DNA from 4 places in the Kitasatospora sp. NPDC041988 genome. Region 1 is predicted to be linked to each of the others. Evidence: riboswitches for the same ligand, from Rfam matches in the RefSeq annotation. Region 1 holds a riboswitch; each other region holds the start of a gene.
The links. Region 1 has a riboswitch for cyclic di-AMP ahead of ACZ6NC_RS30115 (LysM peptidoglycan-binding domain-containing protein). Riboswitches for the same ligand answer to the same signal wherever they lie in the genome.
Positions count from the first base shown of each region.

Region 2: it holds a riboswitch for cyclic di-AMP, as region 1 does, so the genes downstream of both, ACZ6NC_RS07345 (M23 family metallopeptidase) here and ACZ6NC_RS30115 (LysM peptidoglycan-binding domain-containing protein) in region 1, are expected to answer to the same signal.
Region 3: it holds a riboswitch for cyclic di-AMP, as region 1 does, so the genes downstream of both, ACZ6NC_RS25830 (transglycosylase family protein) here and ACZ6NC_RS30115 (LysM peptidoglycan-binding domain-containing protein) in region 1, are expected to answer to the same signal.
Region 4: it holds a riboswitch for cyclic di-AMP, as region 1 does, so the genes downstream of both, ACZ6NC_RS03620 (C40 family peptidase) here and ACZ6NC_RS30115 (LysM peptidoglycan-binding domain-containing protein) in region 1, are expected to answer to the same signal.

Region 1 covers NZ_JBVJCO010000036.1:86,523-90,692, reverse strand. The annotation lists gene eno (phosphopyruvate hydratase) at 1-668, opposite strand, end outside; gene ACZ6NC_RS30115 (LysM peptidoglycan-binding domain-containing protein) at 916-1,824, opposite strand; cyclic di-AMP (ydaO/yuaA leader) riboswitch at 1,830-2,000, opposite strand; gene ACZ6NC_RS30110 (cytochrome P450 family protein) at 2,286-3,563, opposite strand; gene ACZ6NC_RS30105 (SDR family NAD(P)-dependent oxidoreductase) at 3,795-4,170, shown strand, end outside.
Region 2 covers NZ_JBVJCO010000005.1:35,534-39,703, reverse strand. The annotation lists gene ACZ6NC_RS07350 (DUF2470 domain-containing protein) at 1-431, shown strand, start outside; gene ACZ6NC_RS07345 (M23 family metallopeptidase) at 853-1,881, opposite strand; cyclic di-AMP (ydaO/yuaA leader) riboswitch at 1,885-2,044, opposite strand; gene ACZ6NC_RS07340 (MFS transporter) at 2,356-3,909, shown strand; gene purB (adenylosuccinate lyase) at 3,967-4,170, opposite strand, start outside.
Region 3 covers NZ_JBVJCO010000027.1:137,038-141,207, forward strand. The annotation lists gene ACZ6NC_RS25820 (LacI family DNA-binding transcriptional regulator) at 1-409, shown strand, start outside; gene ACZ6NC_RS25825 (hypothetical protein) at 469-669, opposite strand; gene ACZ6NC_RS25830 (transglycosylase family protein) at 846-2,135, opposite strand; cyclic di-AMP (ydaO/yuaA leader) riboswitch at 2,120-2,284, opposite strand; gene ACZ6NC_RS25835 (hypothetical protein) at 2,547-4,170, shown strand, end outside.
Region 4 covers NZ_JBVJCO010000002.1:149,697-153,866, forward strand. The annotation lists gene ACZ6NC_RS03615 (C40 family peptidase) at 28-1,071, shown strand; cyclic di-AMP (ydaO/yuaA leader) riboswitch at 1,398-1,551, shown strand; gene ACZ6NC_RS03620 (C40 family peptidase) at 1,562-2,710, shown strand; gene ACZ6NC_RS03625 (C40 family peptidase) at 2,936-4,000, shown strand; gene ACZ6NC_RS03630 (hypothetical protein) at 4,165-4,170, shown strand, end outside.

The DNA.
Region 1 (4,170 bases):
GTGATGAGGTCCAGGGCCTCGCGGTTGCTGTCCAGGTTCGGCGCGAAGCCGCCCTCGTCGCCGAGGCCGGTGGAGAGGCCGCGCTCCTTCAGGACGCCCTTGAGGGTGTGGTAGACCTCGACGCCCCAGCGGACGGCCTCGGAGAAGGACTCCGCGCCGATCGGGGCGATCATGAACTCCTGGATGTCGACGTTGGAGTCCGCGTGCGAGCCGCCGTTGAGGATGTTCATCATCGGGACCGGCAGGACGTGCGCGTTCGGGCCGCCCAGGTAGCGGAACAGCGGCAGGTCGCTGGCCTCGGAGGCGGCGTGCGCGACGGCCAGCGAGACGCCCAGGATGGCGTTGGCGCCGAGCGAGGACTTGTCCGGGGTGGCGTCCAGGTCGAGCATGGCCTGGTCGATCAGGCGCTGCTCGGTGGCGTCGTAGCCGACCAGCTCCGGGCCGATCTGCTCGATGACGGCCAGGACGGCCTTCTCGACGCCCTTGCCGAAGTAGCGGTTCTTGTCACCGTCGCGCAGCTCCAGGGCCTCGAAGGCACCGGTAGAGGCACCCGACGGGACAGCGGCACGGCCGGTGCTGCCGTCGTCGAGGCCGACCTCGACCTCGACCGTGGGGTTGCCACGCGAGTCGAGAATCTCACGGGCTACGACGACATCGATGGACGGCACGAGGCATCTCCTAGCGGAAGCAGGTTCGACTGACGGTGGGTGCTGTCGGACGAACGATTGCGGAGTCGTTACGACCAGAGCCTAACCGCACGGGCTCTCGGGGCCACGTTGACCTCGGTCCCGTCTCAGCGTGTGGCCCTACTACCCCCCGGTAGTTCACCTGGTTGCCCCATGAAAGGCGACCAGATGTGGACGAAGAGGGCCGAATCCGGCCCCCTTCGTCGAATCACCGTGAAGGCGGGGCCGCTCAGCCGAGGTTGAGCACCTGGCCGGGCAGGATCAGGTTCGGGTCGGTGCCGACGGTGCCGCGGTTGCCGTCGTACAGCGACTGCCAGCCGCCGGAGACGCCCTGGGTGGCGGCGATGCCGGCCAGCGTGTCGCCGGACTGGACGGTGTAGCCGTGGCCGGCGCGCTGCTGGGCGACCGGGGCGCTCGGCGCGGCCGGAGCGCTCTGGGCGGCGTGGGCGTCCTGGCTCGCGTCCTGGCTCGCGGCCTGGCCGGCGAACTGCTGGTAGACGCTCGGGTGGCTGGTCCAGTACCAACCGCCGTTGTTCTGGTACCAGTACACCTTGGCCTCGGCATCCCAGCCGGCGTGGCCGGAGAAGCCCGGGGCCTGGGTCTCCTGCTGCGCGTACGGCTGGGTCTGCTGCTGGGCGTGCGACTGGGCGGCGGGCTTCTGGGCCTGCTGCTGGACCGGCTGCTGCGCGGGCTTCGGCTGGGCCGGCTTCGGCGCGGCGGGCTTGGCATCCGAGGAGGCGTCGACCGAGGCCGGGGCACCGCCCTTGCTCAGGCCGGCCTTCTGCGAGCAGACCGGCCAGGCGCCCGGGCCCTGCGAGGCGAGGACCTTCTCGGCGACCGAGATCTGCTGGGCCCTGCTGGCCTGGTTGGCCTGCGGCGCGTACGAGGTGCCGCCGTACGCCTTCCACGTGCTGGAGGTGAACTGCAGACCGCCGTAGAAGCCGTTGCCCGTGTTGATGCTCCAGTTGCCGCCGCTCTCGCACTGGGCGACCGAGTCCCAGGTCGAGACGGGGGCAGCCGAGGCGCCGGTGGCGGTGAGGATCGGCATCGCGAGTCCGACGCCGGCCACGCCGGCGACGGCGATGGCCTTCTCGGTCTGGGTGCGACGACGGTGACGGCCGGTTCCAACGAACAGCATGACGAGGTCCCTCTCCGCACGCCTGCGAGGTGAGCTGTCGGGTTCGGACCGGGAGGTGGCCCGGCCGCGTCACGCGGAAAGCTTTCTGCCCGCGTGGGCGGCTTCACCCCAAGCCGTGGGGGACGGCAACAAACCTGGTTCCCCCGCCCCTGCCCAGGGTCTGGTCGGTTTCCCGTGACGCGGCGGGCAGGATTCGGCGTTCCGCGCACGAGGTCCGCAGCTGCGAACTCCACGGAGGGTAGACAGATCCTCTTACCAATCACAAGCTCATATCGCCGATATCACACAGAAATTACGGCGCGTGGTCGATCGCCCACCAACGGCGGCGGTATGTCCGGGTTGATGGTGATTCAATCCCCCAGTTGCGGCGTGTCGGAGACGCCCCATCAGTGTGTCGAGGTCTCAGACCGTGACATCTGAGACTCCGGCAGACGGTTCTGCGGCAGCTCACGGAGGGGTTGTCAGCTTGTGGCGAGCTTCTTCTCGGGACTGAATTCGACCGGAAGTTCGCGAAGTCCACGCATGATCAGGCCACCTCGCCAGCGCAGATTCTCCGGGCTTTCGGCAAGCCGCAGATCGGGCAGCCGGGTGAGCAGGGTGGCCAGCGCCGCCCGGCCCTCCAGCCTGGCCAGCGGGGCACCGATGCAGTAGTGGATGCCGTGCCCGAAGCCCAGGTGGGGGTTGTCCGTCCGGGCCAGGTCGAGGGTGTTCTCGGCGGCGAACCGCGCCGGGTCCCGGTCCGCCGCCGCGAGCACCACCAGCACCGGATCGCCGACCGGGATGTCCACTCCGCCGATGGTCAGCGGGCTGGTCGCGAACCGCCAGGTGGCCAGCTCCACCGGCCCGTCGTAGCGCAGGAGTTCCTCGATCCCGGTCTCCAGCAGGGCGCTCTCGCCGCGGGCGACCGAGTCCTGCAACAACGCCCGCTGGTCCGGGTTGCGCAGCAGCGCGTAGGTGCCGTTGCCGATCAGGTTGACGGTCGTCTCGAAGCCGGCGAAGAGGAGGATGAAGGCCATCGCCGCGGCCTCGTTCTCGGTGAGGTGCTCGCCGTGGTCGCTGGCCCGGATCAGGCCGGAGATCAGGTCGTCGCCGAGGTCCGCCCGCTTGCGGTGGATCAGCTCCGCCAGGTACGCGCGAATCCGCTTGACCGCCCGCCCCACGCCGCCGCGCTGCCCCCCGCCCTGGCCCGGCCTGGTGTGGCGCACCATCATGCCCGCCCAGTCACGGAAGTCGTCCTGGTCCTCGGCCGGCACGCCGAGCAGGTCGCAGATCGCGTAGATGGGGAGGGGGAAGGCGAACTCGTGGATCAGGTCGGCGCTGCCGCGCTCCGCGAAACCGTCGATCAGCCGGTCGGTGAGCTGCTGCACCCGCGGCTCGAACTCGGCCACCCGGCGGGGCGTGAACGCCTTCGACACCAGGCGCCGCAGCCGGGTGTGGTCCGGCGGGTCGATGTTCAGCAGATGCGTCATCAGGTCGGCCTGGCGTTCGCCCGGGATGCCGACCCTGCCGGTGCGGTGGGCCTGCTCGCTGTGGTGGACCGGATTCTTGGAGAGCCGGCCGTCGGCGAGCGCCTGCCGGGCATCCGCGTACCTGGTCACCAGCCACGCCTCCACCCCGCTCGGCAGGGTGGTGCGGTGCACCGGCTCGTGCTCCCGCAGCCACGCGTACGCCGGGTACGGGTCGGCGGCGAAGTCCCAGGTGAAGAGCGGCGGGCGGGCGGAATCGGGCTGAACTGGCATGCGTCGACGGTATCCGGTGGGGATCGGCGAGGTTCCCCTGCCGGGCCGGTCGGCCACCGGGCCGCGGCGGGGCGGTTCCCGGCCCGCACTCGGCGGGTTCTCGGCGTGGCAGGCGTGAGCCTGGTCACCTGAGGGGTAATCCCTGTTGCGGAGGGTCAGGACAAGCCTACGATCCTCCGCAAAGCAACACGTGGGCGCCGGTGCGGAGCCGCCCACAGGGAGGAGCGCACCATGCGGGTCACCGGGGCAGTCGTGGTCATCGCCGTACTCGACGGCGGGTCGGGTGCCGATCTCGCACGCCGCTTCACCGCCGCCGGCGCCGTCGGCGTGCTCGTCGCCGACCAGCGGGAAGGCATCGCCGAGGACCTCGCCGCCGAGCTCGACCGGCCGGGCTGCCCGGTCGTCGGCGTCTGCGGCGACATCCGCCGGCCCAGCGACGTCGCCGCCCTGGTCGACACCGCCGAGAAGCACCTCGGACCGATCGACCTGTTCTGCGTGGCCGGCCCGGACGGCGAGCGGATCGTCTCCCTCGCCGAGCTGCCCGACCACCTCGACCTGGAGCGGCTCGCCGAGCTCCTCGCGCTGGTCGGCGAGGCCATCGGCGAGG
Region 2 (4,170 bases), on a different contig from region 1:
CCGGCCGGCTCCACCTCGCCCACCTCGCCGACGACGGCATCAGTGTCCACCTGCACCTGGACGTCGCCCACGCCGTCCTCGCCACCCCGTACGGCACCAGCGCGCTCACCGGCGCCGATCTCGCCCTCGCCACACCCGACCCGCTCGCTCCGTACGAGGCCGGCCTGCTCACCCACCTCGCCGACGACCACCCCGACGCGCTCGCCGTGCTCACCCGGCTGATCGACCCCCACCTCCTCACCGGGCGACCGGAGATCCGCCCGCTCGCGCTCGACCGGTACGGCCTGGTGCTCCGCCTGGACCACCCGCACGGCCACCGCGATGTCCGTCTGGTCTTCCCCGAACCCGCTCACGACGCCGACGAGTTCGGCCACCGGGTGCACCAGCTGCTGACCGCCGCCCACAGCGGACTGCCCGCCCACCGGTTCTGACCGGACGGACGGGCAGCACGAACTGACCTTCGGGCCACACCAACCTGACGGCCGATCAGGCTGCCACGGGAATCGGCGACCTGATCAGTCGAACGAAAACGGCCGTGACCCCGGTCCGGAATACCCGGCCACCGCCCATCCCCGACGCCGGTCCGAAGACCGCCGAAAACCGCCGGAAACCGCCGGAAACCCGGCCGGCACCGGACCGGAAACCCGGCCGGAAATCGGACCGGAGACCCTCCCGGAAACAACAGCGGCCGGCCCGGCTCGCGAAGTAGCTTCGCGAGCCGGGCCGGCCTGGGCGTGTCCCGCGCCCGTTGTTCCGCCGGAGGTGCGGCGATCACCCGGTCGAGCGGTCACCCGACATGACCATCCCGGGAGGTCGTACGCCCCGCACCTTGCGGTGGTCTCTGCCCGAAGGTCAGATGGAGACGCCGTGCGCCCGCAGGTAGGCGATCGGGTCGATGTCCGAGCCGTACTCCGAGCCGGTGCGGATCTCGAAGTGCAGGTGCGGGCCGGTCACGTTGCCGGTCGCACCGGAGAGGCCGATCTGCTGGCCGACGGTGACGGTCTGACCGATCTTCACGCCGATCGAGGACAGGTGCGCGTACTGGGCGTACTTGCCGTCGGCGAGCTTGATCTCGACCTCGTTGCCGTAGGCGCCGCCGTTGCCGGCCTTCACCACGGTGCCGGCCGCAATGGCGCGCAGCGGGGTGCCGGTGGAGGCGACGAAGTCGGCACCGGTGTGGTGGCCCGAGGCCCACATCGAGCCGGCCACGCCGTAGGCGGTGCCGAGCTTCGGGTTGGCGAGGGGGGCGACGTAACCGGAGGTGCTGGCCACCGCGGCCGGGGCCGGGGTGGTGGCCGGGGCGGCCGGCTTGGCAGCGGCGGGCGCCGGCTTGGTGGCCGGGGCCTGCGCGGGCTTCGCGGCCTGGACCGGCTTCGGGGCGGCGGCGTGGGCGGCCGGCTTCGCGGAGTCCTGCGAGGCGGACTTGGCGGGGGCGGCCGGCTTGGCGGCCTCGGCGGCGGCCGGAGCGGCGGCGGCCTTGGTGCCCAGCGCGAGCTGCTGGCCCGGGAAGATCAGGTTCGGGTTGCTGCCGACGACCGAGCGGTTGTGGTCGTACAGCGCCTGCCAGCCACCCTCGACCTGCTTGGCGTTGGCGATCTTCGACAGGGAGTCCCCGCCGACGACCTTGTAGCTCTCCTCGGCCGGGGCGGCGGCCGGCTTGGCGGCCTCGGCGGCCGGCTGCGCGGCGGCGGCCGGGGCGGCGTCGACGCTGGTGGCGCCGGTCCAGGTGCTGGTCTGCGCGGGCTTCGCGGCCGGGGCGGTGTGGGCCTGCGCGCTGATGGTGGTCACCAGCGGAAGGGCGAACGCGGCGCCGGTGACGGCGGTGGCGATGCCGATGCGGGCGGCGCGGGGCAGGGCGATACGACGAGCATGTGCGGGCATGGGGAATTTCCTCTCCGACGCCTGCGAGGTGAGCTGTCGGGTTCGGGCTGGAGTTGCCCGGCCGCATGTGCGGCTTCACCCCAAGCCGGACCGTGAATTCCGGTCCGGCGACTTACCTTTGGGTCCCCCGCTCCTGCCGAACAGAGTTCAGTTCGTACCACCGGGCAGCGGCAGGACTAGGCGTTCCACCCGGTGGCCACCCGGGCCAACGCCGGGCGGTCGCTGAACTAAAACCCATCCATCCGGGTGAAGCAATGTCGATCTCTTGAACCGGAAACAAAAGCCGGGAAGACGGTGACACTCCGAATGATCGGCTGCACAGTATGTGCACAATCGATTCACCGCGCGCCACTGATCCACGACGCTCCGCCGATTTCGGTGCCCGTCCGCATGTGATCGGCTACGGAAAGCCATTCGCCGACACACCCCCGGTGAGCCTTGTCACGTCGCCCCCCGGGGGCGGACGATCAGGCCGTGACCACCTCCGAGGCCGGCACCCTGCGTCTGGGCACCGCGCAGGGCCGCTGGGTACTACTGGCGACGGTGCTCGGCTCCAGCATGGCGATGCTCGACAGCACGGTGGTGAACGTCGCCCTGCCCCGGATCGGCACCGATCTCGGCGCCCCGCTCGCCGCCCTGCAGTGGACGCTCAACGCCTATCTGCTCACCCTGGCCGGGCTGATCCTGCTCGGCGGCGCGCTCGGGGACCGCTACGGCCGGCGCCGGGTCTTCCTGCTCGGCGTGATCTGGTTCGCCGTCGCCTCGGCCGCGTGTGCCGCCGCGCCCACCATCGAGGTGCTGATCGCCGCCCGCGCGGTCCAGGGCATCGGCGGGGCGCTGCTCACCCCCGGCTCACTGGCGATGCTTCAGGCCGTCTACCACCCGGACGACCGCTCGGCGGCGGTCGGCCTCTGGTCGGGCCTGGGTGGGGTGGCGGCCGCGGTCGGCCCCTTCCTCGGCGGCTGGCTGGTGGACGGCCCCGGCTGGCGGTGGATCTTCCTGCTGAACGTCCCGCTGGCCGTGGTGGTCGTGGCCGTGGCCTCCCGGCACGTGCCGGAGAGCCGGGACGAGAGCGCGACCGGCCGGTTCGACGTGCTCGGCGCGGCGCTGGCCGCGCTGGCCCTGGGCTCCGTCACCTATGCCCTGACCGCGGCCGGCGACGGGCTGACCCCCGGGGTCTGGCTGACCGGCGCGGCCGGGCTGCTGCTGGGCGCGGCCTTCATCGTGGTCGAGCGCCGCACCCAGGAGCCGATGCTGCCGCTCGGCCTCTTCTCCTCCCGGCTGTTCACCGCGGTGAACCTGGTCACCCTCTGCGTCTACGCCGCCTTCAGCGGGGTGTTCTTCCTGCTGGTCGTGCAGCTGCAGATCGTCTCCGGTTTCTCCCCGCTGGTCTCCGGGCTGGCCCTGGTGCCGATCACCGTGCTGATGCTGGCGTTCTCCGCCCGGGCCGGCCGGCTCGGCAAGCGGATCGGCCCACGGCTGCCGCTCACCGTGGGCCCGCTGCTCTGCGCGGTCGGCGTCCTGCTGATGCTGCGGATCGGCGCGGGGGCCTCGTACTGGACGGACGTGCTGCCGGCCGTCACCGTGATGGGCTGCGGGATGGTGCTGCTGGTCGCACCGCTGACCGCGACCGTGCTGGCGGCGGTGGAGGTCCGGCACGCGGGCATCGCCAGCGGCGTCAACAACGCCGCCGCCCGCGCGGCCGGTCTGCTCGCGGTCGCCGCGCTGCCCGCACTCGCCGGGCTCAGCGGCGACGCCTACCAGGTGCCGTCCTCGGTGGACTCCGCCTTCCGGACGGCGATGCTGATCTGCGCCGGGCTGCTGGTCACGGGCGGACTCATCGCGTTCACGACCGTCCGGGGCAACGTCCTCGCCGCCGAGGACCACCCGGTGGCCGAGCCGGACTGCCGCTACTCCTGCGGCACCAACGGCCCGCCGCTCGACCCGGGCCACCTCCCCGCCGGAACCGCCTCTGGAACGACGTCCGCCCCGCGGGCCCCCGGAACGCCCGAGGGCCCCGCCACCTGACCGGCAGCGGAGCCCTCGTATGCCTGGGAGTCGTCTGAGCAGTCGCCCGAGGAACCGTCAGAGGATGTCGCCGGGAGCGTACTTGGCGGCCTCCGGGTAGGCGGCCGCAACGGCCTCGACCTGGCGGACGACCTCGGCGACCTGCGCACCGGCCGCGCCGGTGAAGGAGAGCCGGTCGGCCAGCAGCGCGTCCAGCGCGGCCCGGTCCAGCGGCATCCGCTCGTCGTCGGCGAGCCGGTCCAGCAGCTCGTTCTCCCGGGC
Region 3 (4,170 bases), on a different contig from region 1:
GGCCATGCGCGAGGTGCTCGGCAAGACGCAGGAGGAGGCCGAGGCGCTGGTCCACCACACGCTGTTCAGCGTGGAGGGCGGGCACGCGGCGGCCGGCGCGCTGCTCGACAAGGGCTGCACGGCGATCGTCTGCGGCAGCGACATGATGGCGCTCGGCGCGATACGCGCGGTGCGCCAGCGCGGGCTCTCGGTGCCGCACGACGTCTCGGTGGTCGGCTTCGACGACTCGCCGTTGATAGCGTTCACCGAGCCGCCGCTGACCACCATCCGCCAGCCGGTCGAGGCGATGGCCACCGCGGCCGTCGACGCCCTGCTGGAGGAGGTGGGCGGGAACGCCGCCCAGCGCGGGGAGTTCATGTTCCAGCCGGAGCTGGTGATGCGCGGCTCCACGGGCGCCGGCGCCCGCTGAACGACGACGACCGGGGCCCGGAGAGCAATCCGCTCTCCGGGCCCCGGTCGTTGCGTCGTTCAGCCCTCCTGGGCGGTCGGGCGGTCCGGGCTGACCCGCCGGCCGTCGGCGGCGTCGCCGGTCCTGGTCTCCGTGCGCCGGCCCCGGGCCAGGTAGTCGCGCAGGACCAGCTCGACGGCGTCCTGCGGGTTCCTGGTGCCGGCGAGCATCATCACGTCGATGGCGAGATTGGCGTCGAGCGTGACGGTGACCTGGGCCATGGAGACTCCTTCTCGGGTGCGAAGCAGCAGCATGCCCGCTGCGCGCTGATTCCACCACGGCCTCCGCCGTCCCGCTCGCCGCCGTGGGGAGGGCAGGCCGAAGCCCCCGGGGGGAGCGACCAGACTCTCCCCGGGGGCTTCGGCGTACCGGTGTCGGCTCGGGAGCCGCTTGTGGGTCAGACCCGGCCGGCGAAGTCCGGGGCCCAGTTGGCGATGGTCTGGGTGCGCACGCCCGCGCTCGGGTTGGCGGCCTCGACGTACTTGCCGTCGCCGATGTAGATCGCGACGTGGTACACGCCGGAGTCCTGGCCGTTGTTGGACCAGAACAGCAGGTCGCCCGGCTTGAGGGCGTCCAGCGAGACGTGGGTGGAGGCGGCGGCCTGGTCGGCGGCGACGCGCGGGACGGAGATGCCCGCGGCGCGCAGCGCGGCCTGGGTCAGGCCGGAGCAGTCCCAGCCGCCGTTGCCGGTGCCGCCGTAGACGTACGCCTGGCCGACCTTCGACTCGGCGAAGGCGACCGCGGCGGCCATGCTGCCGGTGGCGGCCTGGGCGGGCGCCTGGGTCTGGGCCTGGGCGGCCGGCTTGGCGGCCTGGGTCTGCGCGGCCGGCTTGGCGGCGGCGGTGCCGGCGGCGGCCTGGCCGGAGTTGCCGGAGGACCGGTTGAACCAGTCGAAGTTCTTGCCGGACTCGTCCGAGGCCTGGTCCTTGGCGCGGTCACCGAAGGTCAGGTGCTGGCCCGGGTAGATGACGTGCGGGCCGTCGGCCAGGGTGGAGCGGTTGAGCTCGTACAGCCGCTCCCAGCCGCCCTGGACGTGGTTCTTGTCGGCGATCGAGGAGAGCCAGTCGCCGGCGACCACGGTGTAGTCGTCGGCCTTGTCCTGCCACTTCTGCGACCAGTTCTGGTCGCCCTGCGGCTTGGCGGAGTCGGTGGAGGCCGGGGCCCGGTCGGCCTTCGGCGCGGCCGGCTTGGCGGCGGCCTGGGGCTGCGCCTGGGTGGCCGGCTTGGCGGCCGGGGCCGGGGTCTGCGCGGCGGGCTTGGCGGCGGTGGTGGTGTCGACGGCGGCGGGGGTGCCGCCCTTGGTCAGACCGGCCTGGACGGAGCAGACGGGCCAGGCGCCGGGGCCCTGGACGGCGAGCACCTTCTCGGCGATCGCGATCTGCTGGTCCTTGGTGGCGAGGTCGGCGCGGGCCGCGTACGCGGTGCCACCGAACTCGGCCCAGGTGCTGTTGGTGAACTGGAGGCCGCCGTAGAAGCCGTTGCCGGTGTTGATGCTCCAGTTGCCGGTGCTCTCGCACTGGGCGACCTTGTCCCAGGTGGCGACGGAGGCGGCGGAGGCGGTGCCGGAGGTCAGGCAGGGGACGGTGAGGCCGATGCCGACGACGCCGAGGGTGGCGATCGCGCGACGGGTACGGCCGGACAGGCGGGTGCCGTTGGTGGGCAGCATGAAGATGCGGTCCTCTCCCACGCCTGCGAGGTGAGCTGTCGGATTCGGGCTGGAGTTGCCCGGCCGCGCTGTGGACGCGGCTTCACCCCTAGCCCTGAACCGGTACGCGGACCGGTCCGGGGCGACTTACCTGTGGTTCCCCCGCTCCTGCCGTGGTGCGTTTTCTAGCTGCCAGCGCACCCGACGGCAGGACTCGGCGTTGCGGATGAGCTGGGTCCGTGTGGCCACGAACGGGGAGCACGTTAAGCAGACTTAAGTTCAAACCGCAAACATGTGTGACGCTCGTCACGGTTTGCGGGAGGGGTGTCGGATGGCTGTCCACCATGATCAGAAATGACCGTTTTCGCGCAACGCCCGTCGGGGTCAACGCAACTGCCTATGCTTCAGAGGGTCAGGACTGACGCAGCCGTCTGGGGGGAGGGCTACGCAACGATGGCCATGGACGAGGAGCCGGACGCGAGCCGTCCGGCGGAAGAGCGCCGCCGGGTGTACCGCCGGGCAAAACGCCGCAGACCGGACATCCCGCCCGCCGATCCGCGAACTCCCGTACGCCGCCGGACGATGCTGCGCTGGCTCGCCGTCGGCACGGTGTTCGCGGCGGTCAGCGGCGAGGAGGTCCTGCGCCGCTCGCTGGGCGGCCCGGCCGAACCCGTCGCGGCCGCCGGCGGCTCCGCCGCGGCCGGGACCGACCCGGACGCGGCGGGGATGGGCCACGGCGCGCCGCCGCCCGCCGGCACCCCGGACGGCACCCCCGCCGCACCCGGGCAGCCCGCCGCGGCGCCCACCGTCGACCAGGGCGGCCGCCGCTGGTCCGACCCGGCCGGCTGGGGCGGCAAGGTGCCCGGCCCGCAGAGCGCCGTCCGGATCACCGACAAGGTGCTGCTCGACACCGACGCCACCGTCGCCTCGCTGCTGGTCGAGCCGTCAGGCGCGCTGACCTTCGCCGCCGACCGCACCGTCACCCTCGCCTCGGCGGGCAACGTGGAGGTCCGCGGCACCCTCGCCCTCGCCCCCGACGGCGCCGCCGTGCACACCCTGCGCTTCCCGGCCGTCGACGAGAAGCGGTTCCAGGGCGACGGCATGAAGGTGGTCGACACCGACGTCGGACTCTGGGTCACCGGCGCCGGGTACCTGCGGCTGGACGGCGCCGCCAGGACCGCCTGGGTCCGCGCCGCCGGCGAGCTGCGGGCCGGCGACACCAGCCTCACCCTGGCCGCCCCGCCCGCCGGTTGGCAGCCCGGCGACGAACTGGCCGTCACCCCGACCGGCCCGCCGGACGAGGAGGGCTTCTCCGCCCGCTACGACCTCGTCTCCGTCCGGTCCGTCAGCGGATCCACCGTCACCCTGGCGGCACCGCTCAAGTACGCCCACCCGCGGGTGGCGGCCGGAGGGGGCGTCACCGTCGGCGCCGAGGTGCTCAACCTGACCCGCAGCGTCCGGGTCGAGGGCACCACCAAGGGCCGGGCGCACGTCCACGTCACCAGCTCCCGCCGGGCCGACGTCCGGCACGCAGCCCTGCGCTGGGTCGGCCCGCGCGCCGAGACCAAGGAGACCTGGAAGGGCCCGGACGGCGCCGTCCCGGTCACCGCCCCCGTCCTCGGCCGGTACGGGCTCCACTTCCACCTGCTCGGGGACGCCACCCGCGGCACCGTGGTCGAGGGTGTGGTGGTCCGCGACGCCGGCAACCACGCGTACGTCCCGCACGCCAGCCACGGCATCACCTTCCGCAGCTGCATCAGCCACGACACCTGGGAGGACGCCTACTGGTGGGACGGCCCGCTGGACACCCGCACCCCGCAGCAGCCGTCCGACGACATCGTCTACGAGTCCTGCGTCGCCTCCCGCACCGTGCTGGAGCCCAATCCGCGCGCCTACCGGCTCACCGGCTTCAACCTGGGCGCCGGCACCGGCGGCAAGGCGCTGGACTGCGTGGCCGTCGGCGTCCAGGGCGCCAACGGGGCGTCCGGCTTCGAGTGGCCGGAGAACAGCGAGGGGGTCTGGACCTTCCAGCGTTGCCTGGCCCACAACAACCTGCAGGACGGGATCTTCGTCTGGT
Region 4 (4,170 bases), on a different contig from region 1:
AGTCCGTAAAAAGAAGGAGCCGGTCCCTTGGCCTCGCACCGCCGTCCCAAGCAGCCGAGCCGCGCGCGGGTCTCCGTGCTCACCGCTGCAGCGGCGACCGCGGTCGCCCTCTCCGCCCAGGTCGCCGCCCATGCCGCGCCGAGCCCGTCCCCCAAGAAGGAGGACGTGAAGGCGCAGATCGACCAGCTCCAGGAAGAGGCGGAGCAGGCGACCGAGAAGTACAACGGCGCCAAGGAGCGGGCCGACCAGCTCCGCAAGCAGGCCGACCAGCTCCAGGACCAGGTGGCGCGCGGTCAGGACCAGATGACCCAGCTTCAGGGCGGGCTGGCCGCGGTGGCCGGCGAGCAGTACCGCACCGGCGGCATCGACCCGTCCGTGCAGCTGATGCTCTCCTCCGACCCGTCCGGCTACCTGGACAAGGCCTCCAGCGTGCAGCAGGCCAGCTCCAGCCAGACCGAGGCGCTCAAGGGCCTCCAGGACCAGCAGCGCCGGCTGGACCAGCAGAAGACCGAGGCCGCCGCGATCCTCGCCTCGCTGGACACCACGACCAAGGACCTGAACCAGTCCAAGGCCGACGTCAACCAGAAGCTCAAGGCCGCCCAGGACCTGATGAACTCGCTCAGCGCCTCCGAGCGGGCCGCGCTGAAGGCCGCCCAGCAGCAGGACGACCGGGCCTCGCGTGACAGCGCCCGGGCAGACCTCGGCAGCCTGCCGCAGGCCGGCGGCTACGCCGGGGCGGCCGTCTCCAACGCGATGAGCAAGCAGGGCTCGCCGTACATCTGGGGCGCCACCGGCCCGAGCACCTTCGACTGCTCCGGCCTGATGGTCTGGGCGTACGGGAAGGCCGGCGTCTCGCTGCCGCGCACCTCGCAGGCGCAGGGCAACGTCGGCACCCGGGTGCCCTCGCTGGCCGAGGCCCAGCCGGGCGACCTGATCATCTACCGCGACGACCGCAGCCATGTCGCGATGTACATCGGCAACGGCATGGTGGTGCACGCCCCGCACACCGGCGACGTGGTGAAGGTGATGAAGGCCGACGCGATGAAGATCAACACCATCCGCCGGGTCTGACGGACCGACACGCCCACGGGCCGCGATACGGCCCTGTGATCCGCGCCACCTCCGGTCGGGGGTGGCGTCGGCGTTCCCGACCGCATGGTGATAAATGATCAGCTCCGCGTACGGCGCTGGTCACACCCGGTCATATTCACAAATGAACTTGGGTATTCTTCCGTCTTTTTTCTGACAAGGATTTGAACGGATCACGGTTCTGTTACTAGGGTCGTGACTCGAACCACCGCACAGTCGATCACCCAGCCTGGGTGGCGGCGGGGGTTTACCGCCGAGTTCGTGAAGCAGCGGGACGGGTCGCAGGACCGGTCCGACGGGGAGCCCAGCAGTCGGGGGCGCTGTGGAGCGGAGCCGGGGAACCACGTTCCTCGGGGTGAATCGGCGCCAGGTCGGCCGCTGGAACGGCCGGTGAGGCGTCGTAGGGCACGCTTCCGGCCCGAACCCGTCAGCTCACCCGGTAGGCGGGCGTTGGAAGAAGGAGTCCGCCTTCGTGGCGTCCCATCGTCGTCCCAAGCCTGCCGGCCGCGCCCGGGTCTCGATCCTGACCGGTGTCGCCGCCGCGGCCGTCGCCCTCTCCGCACAGTCCGGCGCCCACGCCGACCCGACGCCGACCAAGGACCAGGTCAAGGAGCAGGTCGACCAGCTCAACGAGCAGGCCGAGCAGGCGACCGAGAAGTTCAACGGCGCCCAGGCCAAGCAGCAGGAGCTGCAGAAGCAGGTCGGTGAGCTGCAGGACAAGGTGGCCCGTCAGCAGGCCTCGGTGACCGAGGCCCAGGGCGGCCTCGCCGAGATCGCCGGCGAGCAGTACCGCACCGGCGGCATATCGTCGACCGTGCAGCTGATGCTCTCGTCCAGCCCGGACAACTTCCTGAACCAGGCCGGTGCGCTGACCCAGGCCAGCAGCACCCAGTCCGGCGCGCTGAAGGAGCTCCAGGAGCAGCAGCGCAAGCTCGACCAGGACCGCAACGAGGCCCAGGCCAAGCTCGGCGAGCTGGAGACCACCACCCAGCAGCTGAAGGCCTCCAAGGAAGAGGTCCAGGGCAAGCTGGCCAAGGCCCAGGACCTGCTCAACACGCTGACCGAGCAGGAGCGCCAGGCGATGCGCGCGGCCGAGGAGAAGGCCGCCGCCGAGGCGAAGGCGAAGGCGGACGCCGCCAAGGCCGAGGCCAAGGCCAAGGCGGACGCCGACCGTGCATCCCGCGACAACACCCGCAGCGACCTCGGCGCGTCGTCCTCGACGCCGGCCGCCGCCAAGCCCGCCGCGCCGTCCGCGCCCGCCGCCAACGGCTCGCGCGCCTCCGCCGCGATCGCCGCCGCCGAGAGCAAGCTCGGTTCGCCGTACGTCTACGGCGCCACCGGCCCGAGCTCCTTCGACTGCTCCGGCCTCACCGGCTGGGCCTACGCGCAGGCGGGCGTGTCGCTGCCGCGCACCTCGCAGCAGCAGGCCGGTTACGGGACCAACGTGGGCACCAACATCGCCAACGCCCAGCCCGGCGACCTGATCATCTACCGCGCGGACGCCAGCCACGTCGCCCTGTACGTGGGCGGCGGGCAGGTCATCCACGCGCCGAAGCCCGGCGCGGTGGTCCGGTACGAGACCGCCACCATGCTGCCGATCTCCGCCATCGTGCGCGTCTGATCCGCATCAGCCCCAGTGGGCCCGGTCTCCCCTCGTGGGAGGCCGGGCCTGCGGCTTTTCCGGCGGCTCGGGCAGATGTCCGATTGAGGGTCAAATATTCGGGTTGGGAGGGGTTTGGACTCGATCGCCCGGACTCGCTAACGTCTGCCACCGGACTCCCGCTCACGAGCCGCCCGCCCCCGGTGCGGCGGCGGGGCCGGGCCGCAGGATTGGAGCCACCGTCGCATGGCCGTGCACCGCCGTTCCCCGCTGTCAGGAGCGCACGCGCTCGCCCGCGCGCTGGTGCTGACAGCGGCGGCCACCACCGTGCTCGGCCTGGCCGGTGGCGGCACCGCCCAGGCCACGCCGGGCTCGCCGGACACGCCCTCCAGCCGCAAGGACGTCAAGGCACAGGTCGAGCAGCTCTACGACGAGGCCGAGCAGGCCTCGGAGAAGTACAACGCGGCGCTCGACGCCCAGCAGCGGCTCCAGCACGAGACCGGCACCCTCCAGCAGCAGGTCGCCGTCGCCCAGGACGAGCTCAACCAGCTGCGCGGCGACCTCGCCACCGTGGCCGGCGCCGAGTACCGCGGCGGCGGCATGGCGCAGACCGTCCAGCTGATGCTCTCCACCGACCCCGAGGGCTACCTCTCCAGGGCCCGCAGCCTGGACCAGGAGGCCGAGCGGCAGAACGAGACGCTGCACGAGGTGGTGGGCCGTCAGCGCCGGCTCGACCAGCGCCGCGCCGAGACCTCCGTCAAGCTCGCCGAGCTGGACCAGAGCCGCCGCACCCTGGCCGAGAGCAAACAGCAGATCCAGCAGCGGCTGGCCGAGGCGCAGAAACTGCTCAACAGCCTGGGTGCCGGCGAACGGGCCCGGATGGCCGCCCAGGACGCCCGCGAGGCCGAGCAGCGCGCCACCCGCGGCACCGACCGGCTCGACCTGGGCACCGCCCCGCCCGCCTCCGAACGCGGCGCCGCCGCGCTGGCCGCGGCCGTGAAGATGATCGGCTCGCCCTATGCGTACGGATCCACCGGGCCCCGCGCGTTCGACTGTTCCGGTCTGATGTACTGGAGCTGGCGGCAGGCCGGAGTGACCCTGCCGCGCACCTCGCAGGCCCAGGCGTACGCCGGCCAGCGGGTCGGCATCTCCGAGGCGCGACCGGGAGACCTGGTGATCTTCTACCGGGACATGCACCACGTCGGCATGTACGCCGGCGGCGGGGTGATCGTGCATGCCCCGTACCCGGGCGCCAAGGTCCGGTACGAGAGCGTCAACGCGATGCCCGTCGCGGGGGTGATCCGGCTCTGAGCCGGCCCGGGCCGACACCTCCTCCCACCGCTGCCGGGGCACGCCGCTGCACGCTGTCCCGGCGCGGTGCGCTGCTGCTCGCCGCCGGCGGGCTGGCCCAGCTCTCGCTGCCCGGGGCCGCCCCGGCGGCGCCCGCGCGGGCGGCGGGGGACCACCGTGCGGAGGTGACG